DNA from 3 places in the Paenibacillus sp. J22P169 genome. Region 2 is predicted to be linked to each of the others. Evidence: riboswitches for the same ligand, from Rfam matches in the RefSeq annotation. Region 2 holds a riboswitch; each other region holds the start of a gene.

Region 1 (4,231 bases), on a different contig from region 2:
AGAGCATCGTGACCACACAGAAGAGCGGGATACGATAGGATGAAATAGAACGAGTTGTCATCGGAGTGAGGACTCCTTTCAATTATGAATCCATAACAAAGAAAGGGATTGCCAACCTGAGTTGAAATCCCTTTGTACGTATGTATGTTTAAAAGAACTATACGCGCCCGATACGATTCGAACGTACGACCTACAGTTTAGGAAACTGTTGCTCTATCCTGCTGAGCTACGGGCGCATAGTATCGTCATTCTAACACGAGATGTTTTCGGGGTGCAACCCATTTTAACCCATGTGTATGCAGGAGGTTTCCTTTGAGCAAGGAATGTACATAGTGGATAAAGAAATAGATATAGCATTTAACGTAATTTGTTGTTAAACCAATAGAAAGTAGGTGTCGTATGGAGCAACGTCCCGTGATTCAACTCACCAGTTCCAAAGCTGAAACCGTACTTGATGTTATTTCCCTGTTCATAATCATAAGTATGATCGCTTATGTCGCCTACGTGTGGCACGATATGCCTGAGCGAATTCCGATGCATTTTAACGGTAAAGGGGAGATCGATGGTTGGGGGAACAAAATGAGCCTAATTGCCTTACCACTGATAGGCGTTATCAGCTACATTGGCTTGACCCTCCTAAGCAAGGTCCCTCACGTGTATAATTATCCGTCACCAATTACGCCACATAATGCCCGTGGACAATACCAGAATGCTCGTTTATTTATGAACAGTTTAAAAGCGGTGATTGTGATTCTGTTTGGCTTTATTGAATGGTCTGTTATCCAAAGTGCAAAAGAGGGCAACGCCGACCTCAATTGGTGGGTGTTAGGCTTCATTTTATTGATGCTGTTTGGCACGATCATCTTCTTCATCGTACGTTCGATACAATTAAAGTAAAGGAGGTGAGCGGAAATGACGGTTTATGTTGGTTTTCTGCGTGGGATTAATGTAGGAGGCAAGAACAAGATCAAAATGGCCGATTTGAAAAAGACGCTGGAGGCCTCAGGGTTAGCACATGTACAGACCTATTTGCAAAGCGGCAATGTGCTGTTCCAATCAGAGGAGTCCAGTGAAACGCTAAGACCGCGTATTGAAAAAGCAATCAGCGATGCGGTAGGCGTAGCGCCTACCGTTATTTTGCGTACCGCAACGGAGCTAGCTAAACTTGTAGCGAACTGCCCTTATGACGCAGAGGCTTTGTCCGAAGCAGAGAGCATTCAAATTTCCGTGCTAACGGAAGAAGCCCCGCAGCAGACATTCACCGACATCTTATCCAAAGGACAGAGTGAAGTGGATGAATTTCAAATACGGGGCTGCACGATATATTTTCTGTTTCGGCAAAGTGTGTTGGATTCGAAGCTGGCAAGCAACATTCAGAAGCTTGGCGACCAAACGACGACTCGTAATTGGAATACGATGAGCAAGCTCGTAGAGCTTGCAGAGGCCTTACAGCCAAGCCAATAAGCTGTCGGAAGGGCTAAACCTTTAAGCTTTTCCCCGTAATTTTCGGAAAAATTGCGTTAGCATCGTCGAACACTCTTCTTGCAAAACGCCACTCACCACATCGACACGATGATTGAATCGATCCTCCTGCAGCAAGTTCATCAACGTTCCCGCACAGCCTGCCTTCGGATCCACCGTACCGTATATCACCTGCGGAATTCGTGCTTGTACGATCGCACCTGCGCACATCGGACAAGGCTCCAGCGTCACATAAAGCTGGCAGTCCAAAAGGCGCCAAGCCTGCAGATGTTCGCTCGCCTGTTTAATGGCAATCATCTCCGCATGCGCGAGAGGATCTAGGGTTGTTTCACGTAAATTATAGCCGCGGCCAATGATTTGACCTTGATGGACGACGACGGCGCCAATCGGTACTTCGCGGATGGCTTCAGCTTTCAGCGCCTCGCCAATCGCTTCTTTCATCCAGGGGATATGTTGATCCACAGGGGGACACCTCGCAATAATAGTTTATCCACATGTGTATAAAAATCCGAACAAATATTCGTTGTTAACAAGCTGTGGATAACAATGTGGATAACTTATAAACCTGTGGATATTTAATCCACTACACATTCATACAATAAAAACATGGCCCATGCAAGGATTTTAGTTGAAAGAAATATCCAGGCTACGTATAATGGTGGTAATAGTGGGTCTTTTAGACCAGTTTGGCCCAAGGATAGATCATTAAGACCAGAAACAATATATCTACATAAATGAATAGCAGGGTTCGACAATGGCAAACTTGCTGAAAGGCAAGGACGCAAAGCTGAGGGTCTACGGTTCTTATGAACTATGGCAGCCTGGTTACCGAAAATCGATGCTTTTTTTGATTGCGGTGATAGGCTGTCCCTGTGTGGGGGCAGTCTATTTTGTGCGGAAAATTGTTATGAAATCCATCATTAAGGGAGGGTGAAGATGAGCATGGCGATGAAGCAGGATGCTTTGAAGCGATATGGGAGTAAAGAAGGATATGATGTGGAGGTATTAATTGATTGCCGAGCTGTAGTGGCGAAGGATGATTTCGTGGCAACAGGTATTCTTACCTATGCACAAGGAGACATTATGGAAATTGAGTTGCCGGAATATGAGGTATTTCAGCTTGGTGATAAGGCGAAATTGACGTTATACACCAAATCGGGTTTATTCGTTTTTCATTCGACAATCGTAGCTAGAGAGCCTGGTTCACTCATCGTGATCAATCCACCTGAGAATCGGAAGAAGTTTTCAGAGAAACGGGAGTTCCCGCGGGTAGAAGTGAAGAACATAGGTCACATAGCAGGATTCCAAAATATAACCCAAAAAGAGCAGCATCAATTGGAAAATCCAATTGGAATTTCGATAAAAAATATTTCCATGAATGGAATTGGCTTTACCATAAATGATAATTCGATGATCGATGGTATTCTTCACAAAAAATGTCTGCTGCAAGTCGAGCTGGATTTAGGCTTTGAAATGCCTTGCATGTTGGAAATTATAAGGAAAGAAAAGCAAGAGGACGTCTACTACTACGGGGCCAGCTTCGAGAGCGTTCCTGCGGAACAAAGCAATGCGCTGCGCGGTTTTATTCTGCGAAATCAGATCCAAACCTACTTCGAGCAGAAGCGGGATGAAGAGTTCAAAAAAGCAATGGAAAAAAAGTCTGCAGCCAATCAATAGCTTGCAGGCTTTTTTTTGCCCTCCAAGTACTATATAATAAGAAGGATGATTTTCGAAAATTAAGGAGTTGTAAACGACAATGGCTTTGAAAGCAGGTATCGTCGGTCTACCGAACGTAGGAAAATCGACATTGTTTAATGCAATTACACAGGCGGGGGCAGAATCTGCGAATTATCCGTTCTGTACGATCGATCCGAATGTTGGGGTAGTAGAAGTACCAGACGAGAGATTGCAGAAGCTGGTAGAAATCGTTGTGCCTAAGAGCATTGTGCCGACGGCCTTCGAATTCGTTGACATTGCGGGTTTGGTTAAGGGTGCGAGCAAAGGCGAGGGCCTTGGAAATAAATTTCTAGCACACATCCGTGAAGTCGATGCGATTGTGCATGTTGTGCGTTGTTTTGAGGATGATAATATTACTCACGTTTCTGGGAAAGTCGATCCGATTGGCGACATCGAGACGATTAATCTTGAATTGATTTTGGCAGACATTGAGTCGGTTGATAAAAAGATCGAGCGTTCACGCAAAAACCTCAAAGGCGGCGACAAGAAAGTTGTAGCTGAGGTTGAGTGTTTGGAACGTATCAAAGAAGCCTTATATAATGATATGCCAGCACGCAGCTTGGATTTGACAGATGACGAGCGTCTTCTAGTTCGCGATCTTCATTTGCTGACGATGAAGCCAGTGCTCTACGCGGCAAACGTGAGTGAAGATGAAGTTGCAACTGCGGACGACAATGCATACGTTAAAATTGTGAAGGAATTCGCTGAGAAAGAAAACAACGAAGTTGTTTCTATTAGTGCGAAGGTTGAATCCGAAATCGCTGAGCTGGAAGACGAAGAAAAAGCCATGTTTTTGGAAGAGCTGGGACTTCAAGAGTCCGGCTTGAATAGATTGATCAAAGCAGCGTACAGAAAGCTAGGCTTGTACACGTATTTCACGGCTGGTGTTCAAGAGGTTAGAGCATGGACGATCCGTAAAGGAACGAAGGCTCCTCAAGCGGCTGGCGTGATTCATACGGATTTCGAACGTGGATTTATTCGTGCAGAGGTTGTTTCTTATAACGATTTGGCT
Region 2 (4,231 bases):
TGTCTTTGCTAAAAGCAGGGTTCGCATGAATCATGCGATCGAATTCTTCTGGATTAAAGCAGTAAGAGTAAGGAACCGTTAATCCATTTTTGATTAAAGCCAGATCACAAAGAGATGGGAAGTAGATCACTTCCATTTGCATATAGCCATTGTCTAGGGTGTCATAGAATAGGTCAGCTGGATTGTTCAACTCAGCACGGATGCGCTCGATCATGCCAATTCCCCCAATTCCCTTACATTACCATGCGGTTTAGCGTGCCCTGAAAGGGGGGAGAATAATCAGAGGAGGAGGTTAGCCTTGCAAATATTGTTCAAACACAGTTCGCTGGGAAACTTTCATTTGCATGCCTTTCTTATAAAATTGGAAATTATTTCGACCTTGTTCCTTGGCTGCATACATGGCTTGATCTGCATGTTTGAGCAATTGTTCCAAGGTATCTCCATCGTAGGGATACATGGAAATCCCCATATTTGTAGAAACGTAAATATCACCGATTTCCATACGAAAAGGCATTTTCAGCAAGGTGATGATGGTCTGAGCTTGTTCGATCAGGGATACTTGATTCCCTTGGGGAAGTAAGATGACGAATTCATCCCCGCTAAGTCTGAAGACCGAGCCCTTTTCCTGTAAACTACTCGAAAGTATGGAAGCAAATTTCTGTAAGGTATGATCCCCAACCAGATGACCGAAAGAATCATTAATCCATTTGAATCGGTAAATATCCAAATACACAACGCCTAAGGTTTCCTGGTATTTCTGCGCATGGGAAAGAGCCTGTTGGAACTGCTCATTTAATTGATTGCGATTGGGTAATCCGGTCAAATAATCGAAGTACGCTAACTGATGGATGAGTTCTTCCGACTTCCTTTTTTCAGTTAAATCCCTGAGGTAAGCCGTGAAAATCGGTTTCCCCCCATACACCATATCCGTGATGATAATTTCAGCAGGAAATGTACTGCGATCAGCGCGGTAGGCCGTAATTTCGAATCGTTTGCCAATGATGGATTCAGCCTTCAGACTTAACAATTGATACAATAGAGCAGCATCTTGTCCATCTTGATCGAAAGGCAATAGAAGATCGAATAATGTACGTTTCAGCGCTTCTTTGCGCGTGTATCCGAAGAGACTTTCTGCCGCAGGATTGAATTCTATGATCCAGCCTTGAGGTTTAAACATGAAGATACAATCGATAGCTGATTCTAAAATGGAAGCTTTGAGCGCAATCTGTTCGGCTAGTCGTCGATCTACGGATAAAGAACTAATAAAGCTGATTGCAAAGATGAGCAATGTTCCAAAGGCCACATACATAGCCACGACATAGAAGTCCATATTCATAGCATTGGCACTATGAGGATGAATGACCGTAGGGAACGATATCTCAGCCGATAACATGCCCATATAGTGCATCCCAGCAATAGCAGTGCCCATGATCAGGCTGCTAGTTAATAGTCTCTGTTGGTTGCGTTTAAAAAAGAAATAAAGCGCCGTAATGGATGCGAAAATAGCAATCACAATCGATAGCGTAAACGGTACGAGCCTATAGTGGATGGTCACATTTTGTAAAGCTGCCATACCGATATAATGCATGCCGCTAATCGCTAACCCCATGAAGGTACCTCCAATAAGGAAGCGTGAACGAATGGAGCTGGCTTGAAAGGCCACTAGGAGACCGATCAGTGCACCCCCGACCGCTACTAGAATAGAGATACTGACAATTGAAATATGATACGTGACGCCATGGGGCAAATGATAAGCTAGCATCGCGATGAAATGCATGGACCATACGCCTACACCCATGACAAGGGCACTACAAAGTATCCAACTTTTCTGATGCCATCCTTCTGAAGTGGACACTTTCCGAGCTGAATTTAAAGCCGTATATGAGGCAAGCAACGCAATAACGAAAGAAAGTAAGACAAGTACAACATTATAACTTTCCGCTAGCGAGTGATGCATGAGAGCCCCTCCTACCCGTTTCCCGAAATAAAAAAAGGACAATCCCGAATAAAGGATCATCCCTTCATATCCGGCAACCTGTCAACCATAGCATTCCATGAGGAATGCGTTAGGCCATGGCTTTGCGTCTCATCGTTTCCGATGATTTGCCCTTTTCAATTTGATCTTCAAATACCGTGCCGTACCCATTGAGTCTATTACTATTTAACTATTATAGAGGAGGGTAAAATTACCTGTATATAGCGATAAATGCGTGCTTTTGTCGAATTCAATTAAGAAAGGTAAAGTCGACCCATTTTTTTACCACATTAGGTAAAATACACGGCTTAGTCGCCATTTCAACGAATCCGCCCAGATACAAGCATTTCATGATGTTGGCTAAGAAATAAGAAAAAGACGATGGATGGTTTATCAACATGAGGAGCAGGATAATGATGAAGATTGGAAAATTTGTAATTATTCATAATTCCGATAAGACTTCTTTCCTGCACTTCTTGTCCTAAGGCTTATAACTATCATATAATAGTAAATAAATATTTTATCGATAGGCTTATTGTTGATCCAGAAAAGGTGTGTGATTAGGCCGCGACCTGGCTTGCTGTTACGCTTAAGCAGGCGCGCCTGTATCCTTTCTGTAAATTTCAGGGTATAAGGATGGTTAAAATGAGCAACAGACAAACTACAACAGACGTCATCTTAATTGGTGCTGGAATCATGAGTGCGACCTTAGGGACACTTCTGAAAGAATTAGTGCCGGAATGGGAAATTAAAGTCTTTGAGAAGCTCGAAAAAGCTGGAGAGGAAAGCTCTAACGAATGGAATAATGCTGGTACAGGGCATGCAGCACTGTGCGAGCTTAATTACACTTCCGAGAAACCAGACGGATCTGTAGATATTAGTAAAGCAATCCAAATTAATGAACAGTTTCAGCATTCCATGCAGTTTTGGTCCTATCTTGTAAACAGCAAGCTAATTCGTGACCCCCAAGACTTTATCATGCCATTGCCTCATATGAGTATGGTTCTTGGGAAACAAAATGTATCGTTTTTAAAGAAACGGTATGAAGCCATGTCGAATAACTCCCTGTTTCAAGGTATGGAATATTCCGATGACCCTAAAAAGCTAATGGAATGGATTCCACTTATTATTAAAGATCGTCCATCGAATGAACCGATTGCAGCAACCAAAATTGACTCCGGTACGGATGTTAACTTTGGTGCTTTAACGCGTATACTGTTCGATCACTTAAAAACTAAGAACGTCGATATCAAGTACAAACACAGTGTTGATAATATGAGACGTACTGGTGATGGCTCTTGGGAATTGAAAATACGTAATATCAACAGCGGTAGTGTTGAGCGCCATACGGCTAAATTCGTCTTTATCGGCGGTGGTGGTGGAAGTCTGCATCTACTGCAAAAATCCGGTATCCCTGAAGGGCGAAATATTGGAGGTTTCCCAGTAAGCGGAATTTTCATGGTGTGTAATAATCCAGATGTTGTCGCGCAGCACCATGCCAAAGTGTACGGCAAAGCGAAGCTTGGAGCTCCACCAATGTCTGTACCGCATCTAGACACACGATTTATCGATAATAAAAAGTCGTTGTTATTTGGACCATTTGCCGGGTTCTCACCAAAATTTTTGAAAACCGGTTCTATGTTCGATTTGGTTACTTCGGTAAAACCGAATAATCTCGTGACGATGTTGTCGGCAGGTGCCAAAAATATGTCATTGACCAAATACCTGATCGAGCAAGTCATGTTATCGAAAGAAAAGCGCATGGAAGAGCTGCGGGAATTTATCCCAAGTGCCAAAAGTGAAGATTGGGAGCTAGTTGTAGCGGGTCAACGTGTACAAGTTATTAAAGACACTGCTGCTGGCAAAGGAACGCTTCAGTTTGGTACGGAAGTTATTAGTTCAGCTGACGGCTCATTAGCGGCTTTGCTCGGGGCTTCTCCTGGAGCTTCCACCGCGGTTTCGGTCATGCTAGAGCTAGTAACCAAATGTTTCCCGGAACATATCAAGGAATGGGAACCGAAAATTAAAGAGATGATTCCGAGTTATGGTGTGTCACTTCTGAAACATCCTGAGCTTATTGATGAAATTCATACGTCAACAGCTCGGACTCTTGGTCTAAATGAAAAGAGAACGTTACAGGCCGCACGTCAAACTTAACGTCATGTAATATATAATAATCAGTGGGGAGTCTGCTTCGCGGCAGAACTCCTCTTTTTGTTGCGCATCAGTTTTTGTTGAACGAAGACCAGTTTTTAA
Region 3 (4,231 bases), on a different contig from region 2:
GGAACGTGGATCGGCCGCTTTACGACCCGTTCTGCGGGTCGGGGACCATCCCGATTGAGGCTGCGATGATCGGTTGGAACATCGCGCCAGGCCTGCGGCGCAGCTTCCCTAGCGAAGCTTGGGGGAACATCCCCCGCAAGCTTTGGGACAAAGCCCGCGACGAAGCCTTCGACGCGGTGAAAGACAACGTGCCGCTGCACATCGTCGGCAGCGATATCGACCCTGCTGCCATCGAAGTGGCAGAGGCGGCCGCCAAGGCAGCTGGACTGACGAAGCAGTTCCAGCTAAAGGTTGAGCCGATCGCCAAGGCGCGCCCGCGCGGCGACTATGGCTGCTTGATCACCAACCCGCCGTACGGCGAGCGTCTTGGTGAAGCACCGGATGTTGAGCTGGCGCTGCGCGAGCTCGGCGCATTAACGCGTCCGATGCCGTCGTGGAGCCTATTCATCCTAAGCCCAAGCACACAACTCGAACATTATATGAACCGCCGCGCCGACAAGAAGCGCAAGCTGTTCAACGGACGGATCGAGTGTAATCTGTTCCAATATCTAGGTCCCTTGCCTCCGCGCAGAAGAGACTAGTTAAACAAAATCCCTCACAATGACCTCTATTCTCGCTTGCATTCGTCAGCAGCCAGACCGAGCCTTGTGAGGGATTTCTGTTATCCTGATGTTCTGTTATTGATGTTCTGTTACTGATGTTCTGTTACTGATGTTCTGTTACTGATGTTCTGTTATCCTGATGCTCTTTTATTCAACAACCTCTACCAACTCCAATGGCAGCCCATCAGGATCAGCGAAAAACGTATAAAGATTCCCTGTGATTGGATCAATGCGAACAGGCTCAACCGCGATGCCCTTCGCTTCGAGTTCTTGTACACTTTGCTCCATGTCTGTAACAACAAAAGCCAAATGCCGTAAACCCCGCGCCTCTGGTTGATTCACACGTAAGGGCGGATTCGGAAACGAGAACAATTCAATCTCTTGCTCGGTTTGCCCAATACGCAAATCCAATTTATACGAATCTCTCTCAGCGCGATAGGTTTCCTGAATGACCGTGAGTCCCAGTAGCTCCACATAGAAATGCTTGGAGTGCTCGTAATTCGAACATATAATTGCAACGTGATGCATCTGCTTTAAATCCAATTTGATCATACCTCCCGACAAAGAAAAAAACCGCATGCTGGGCTGCTCCCATCCTGCGGCTTATCCTCTTATTTTACCCTGCTGCTTGCATGGTTTCAACAATTTTATGTAGAACTTCATCAGCATGCTCGTATGCGACTTGGCAAGTACCTGCAGCGTGGTGTCCGCCTCCGCCATTTTGAAGCATCAAGTCACCAATGTTCGTTAACGCTGTACGATTGACAATGCTGTGACCACATGCGAATACGCAGTTTTGTTTATTTCGGCCATCCACGATCCAAATCGACGTATTTTGCTCTGGATGGAGCGCATAAACCATAAAACGATTGCCTGGATATATCGTCTCTACATCGCGAAGGTCCGTAATAATAACATTGCCTTCTACCCGCGTGTAGGTTTGCAGCATGTCCCTGTAAAGGGCATCCAACTCAAAGTAACGAGCTACACGCTCTTTGACATCTGGCAGCTCCATAATCTCGCTAACGGACTTCGTTGCACAATGTGCAACCAGATCCTCCATCAACTGATAGTTGCTGATTCGGTAATCCCGATAACGCCCCAACCCTGTACGAGCATCCATGATAAACGAAAGCAAATCCCACCCGTTCGGATTCAAAACATCTTCTTTGCTAAACTGAGCAGAGTCCGCTTTATCTACACCTTGCATAATATCGTCGATATCACGGAAGGTTTCTTTGCCGCCATAGTAATCATAGACAACGCGTGCGGCGCTTGGAGCGAGCCGAGTTTCCCCTTTAAACGAAACCTCTTCACCCATCCGTGTCAGTTCACTTGCATGATGATCAAACCATAATCCGCAGCCTGGAACATAAGGCACATTGGCCAAAATATCATTCTCATTTACTTCAATAAGGCCGTCCTGCATATCTTTGGGATGGACAAATTTCATTTCATCCACCATGTTTAATTGTTTGAAGAGCATCGCGCATACTAAACCATCGAAATCAGAACGTGTGATTAATCTCATGCCATGCATCTCCTTTGATATAGTTCTTAAGAACTACGAGTTATGATGGTCATATTATATCAGCTAGTGTCGATACGTGACAATGAGAAAATCACTCGCCATACGCATGGCATGATTTCTGATTATAAAAAAAAGAACGATTCACCTAAATAGGTTGAACCGCTCTCAATTTGGAGGATAGGCACTGAAATAATCTTGTTAAAAAACCTTCGATTTGAGCCATTGGGGGCATTTTCACTGACAGCTTAACTTCGCCCTTCCAGTAGAAAATGAGAATGCTATTGTTTCTTCCGTGAAACATTTCAACATCCCAACAAGCTTCGTTCAATGCATATTCTTCTCGGTTTATCATGAGCTTAGGTCCATCCGTGGATGGCACCAAACGCGCAACATGGTTACCGCATAACGATGTTGCTTTCTGTTCATCCTGCAATTGCTCTTCCGATTTCATGCCGCTAGGGCCTCCTTCGTTCAACTTGTTCCATTTGTTTTAATTTGCTTCGCTATGACAGAGAAAAACCCCACCTTAGTGAACCGACTAGAGGGGTTCTTAAGTGAATTCCCAATCGTTCGGCGGCTGGCTGGCCGTTTGTCCTTTTCAGGAGAAGAGAGGCCCCTGTAGCTTTGCGTCACTGGCTTTCGCCAGCTTTGCCTTTATCGAGATGACTTACAAATTCTGATTAGATGAAGCGATAAACGAGACATCCTACACTCTCAAGAATAAGGGATGACGATTTGAATTCGAATAGTTCGCAGGAACTATTTTTACGAATTCCATCAAAATGTTTGCATTTTCGACGTTATTTTTACCGAATTTTGACGTTTTGTGCCTTTCCAATAGAAAATGGACCCTACCAAAGACAAAATAGCAATCACGAGAAAGAGCGTTTGACCTCCATATGAAACCAATAAGAAGCCGCCAATCCATGGCCCCATAAAATGTCCGATATTCGTTAACGTTTGAGCACCATAGTAGGTTCCACGCATTTGTTCAGGCGCCAGCTTATCAATCAACATGTTTGCTGCCGGATAGTTTAGAATTTCACCAAATGTGAAAATTCCCATGGAAATAATGAGCCATATGAGCGAGTGCGAGAAAGCAAACCCGATATCTCCTAATGCGAACATTAAATTCCCAACGACAATGGCTGTTAACGGTTTATACCTCTCCGCCCATTTACCGAGCGGTATCTGCATAACAATAACGACGATGGCATTGGCGCTCATGAGAATCGCAAACATTTTGACCCCATTAGCAAAATCTCTCTGGAGGTACTGCGACAACGTTACCATAACCTGAGAGTACCCAATCGCCCCGATAATTCCCCCGACAATGTACAAACGGAAGGTCATATCCTTACGAATGACTCCCCACGCCGAACGGAAAGTCACAATCGCTTTCTTCTCACCTTCGATTTTCTTAATGCCGAACTTAATAAGAAGTGCGTAAAGCGTAATGCCATAGATTAAATAAATAATACCCGTGAGCAAAAATGGCAAAGCTCCATTCATTGTCGCAAAGAATGCTCCCAACAATGGACCTACAGCCACACCTACGTTAATCGCCATGTATCGAAGTGAAAATACCTGCCTCCTTTTGGACGTCTCTGTGAGATCTGCCATTAAGGCTTGCGACACGGGCTCGTAGAATGAGCGGCAAAGTCCATTCAACATATTAAGCAGCATAAATAGGACTGGTAACTTCACTACGCCGAAGCCAAGGAATACGAATCCCCACCCGAAGAGCGCCGCGAGCATGATCACGCGTCGTCCAAAACGATCTGACAAGGTGCCCCCGACAAAACCGCCGAAAGTACCCGCTAAAGCCCCCATGCCAATGACGATCCCAATAAGCCCTGGGCTCATGTCCGAATGCTTAGCCAAATAGATCGCTAGAAAAGGTAAACTCATGGAGGACGCAGCCCGGGCCATGACCGTACCTAAGAGTAGCGTATGTACGATAGGATGATAGGATTGAAGAAAATAACGTATACGATTCATAGACGATGACTCCTCTCGCAGACACACGAATTACCCTACGGTTAATTAATTGACGCCGAATTTCAATTATACACGAAAAGCGCGGAATGTGTCGTAA

The links. Region 2 has a riboswitch for cyclic di-GMP ahead of AC58QG_RS18285 (sensor domain-containing diguanylate cyclase). Riboswitches for the same ligand answer to the same signal wherever they lie in the genome.
Region 1: linked by a shared signal. The riboswitch ahead of AC58QG_RS30150 (PilZ domain-containing protein) and the one ahead of AC58QG_RS18285 (sensor domain-containing diguanylate cyclase) in region 2 are both predicted to bind cyclic di-GMP.
Region 3: linked by a shared signal. The riboswitch ahead of AC58QG_RS12280 (hypothetical protein) and the one ahead of AC58QG_RS18285 (sensor domain-containing diguanylate cyclase) in region 2 are both predicted to bind cyclic di-GMP.

What each region holds. Positions count from the first base shown of each region.
Region 1 is NZ_JCAUAO010000010.1:16,615-20,845, forward strand. Features, by position in the region: gene AC58QG_RS30125 (MFS transporter) at 1-61, opposite strand, end outside; tRNA gene AC58QG_RS30130 (tRNA-Arg) at 163-236, opposite strand; gene AC58QG_RS30135 (DUF1648 domain-containing protein) at 400-897, shown strand; gene AC58QG_RS30140 (DUF1697 domain-containing protein) at 913-1,464, shown strand; gene tadA (tRNA adenosine(34) deaminase TadA) at 1,486-1,944, opposite strand; cyclic di-GMP riboswitch class I at 2,229-2,315, shown strand; gene AC58QG_RS30150 (PilZ domain-containing protein) at 2,419-3,159, shown strand; gene ychF (redox-regulated ATPase YchF) at 3,239-4,231, shown strand, end outside.
Region 2 is NZ_JCAUAO010000003.1:91,438-95,668, forward strand. Features, by position in the region: gene AC58QG_RS18280 (spore germination protein) at 1-214, opposite strand, end outside; gene AC58QG_RS18285 (sensor domain-containing diguanylate cyclase) at 293-1,957, opposite strand; cyclic di-GMP riboswitch class I at 2,027-2,118, opposite strand; gene AC58QG_RS18290 (hypothetical protein) at 2,296-2,421, opposite strand; gene AC58QG_RS18295 (malate:quinone oxidoreductase) at 2,621-4,132, shown strand; gene AC58QG_RS18300 (SIMPL domain-containing protein) at 4,228-4,231, opposite strand, start outside.
Region 3 is NZ_JCAUAO010000001.1:2,675,810-2,680,040, forward strand. Features, by position in the region: gene AC58QG_RS12265 (THUMP domain-containing class I SAM-dependent RNA methyltransferase) at 1-581, shown strand, start outside; gene gloA2 (SMU1112c/YaeR family gloxylase I-like metalloprotein) at 750-1,145, opposite strand; gene AC58QG_RS12275 (exopolyphosphatase) at 1,219-2,133, opposite strand; gene AC58QG_RS12280 (hypothetical protein) at 2,279-2,584, opposite strand; cyclic di-GMP riboswitch class I at 2,703-2,796, opposite strand; gene AC58QG_RS12285 (MDR family MFS transporter) at 2,911-4,134, opposite strand.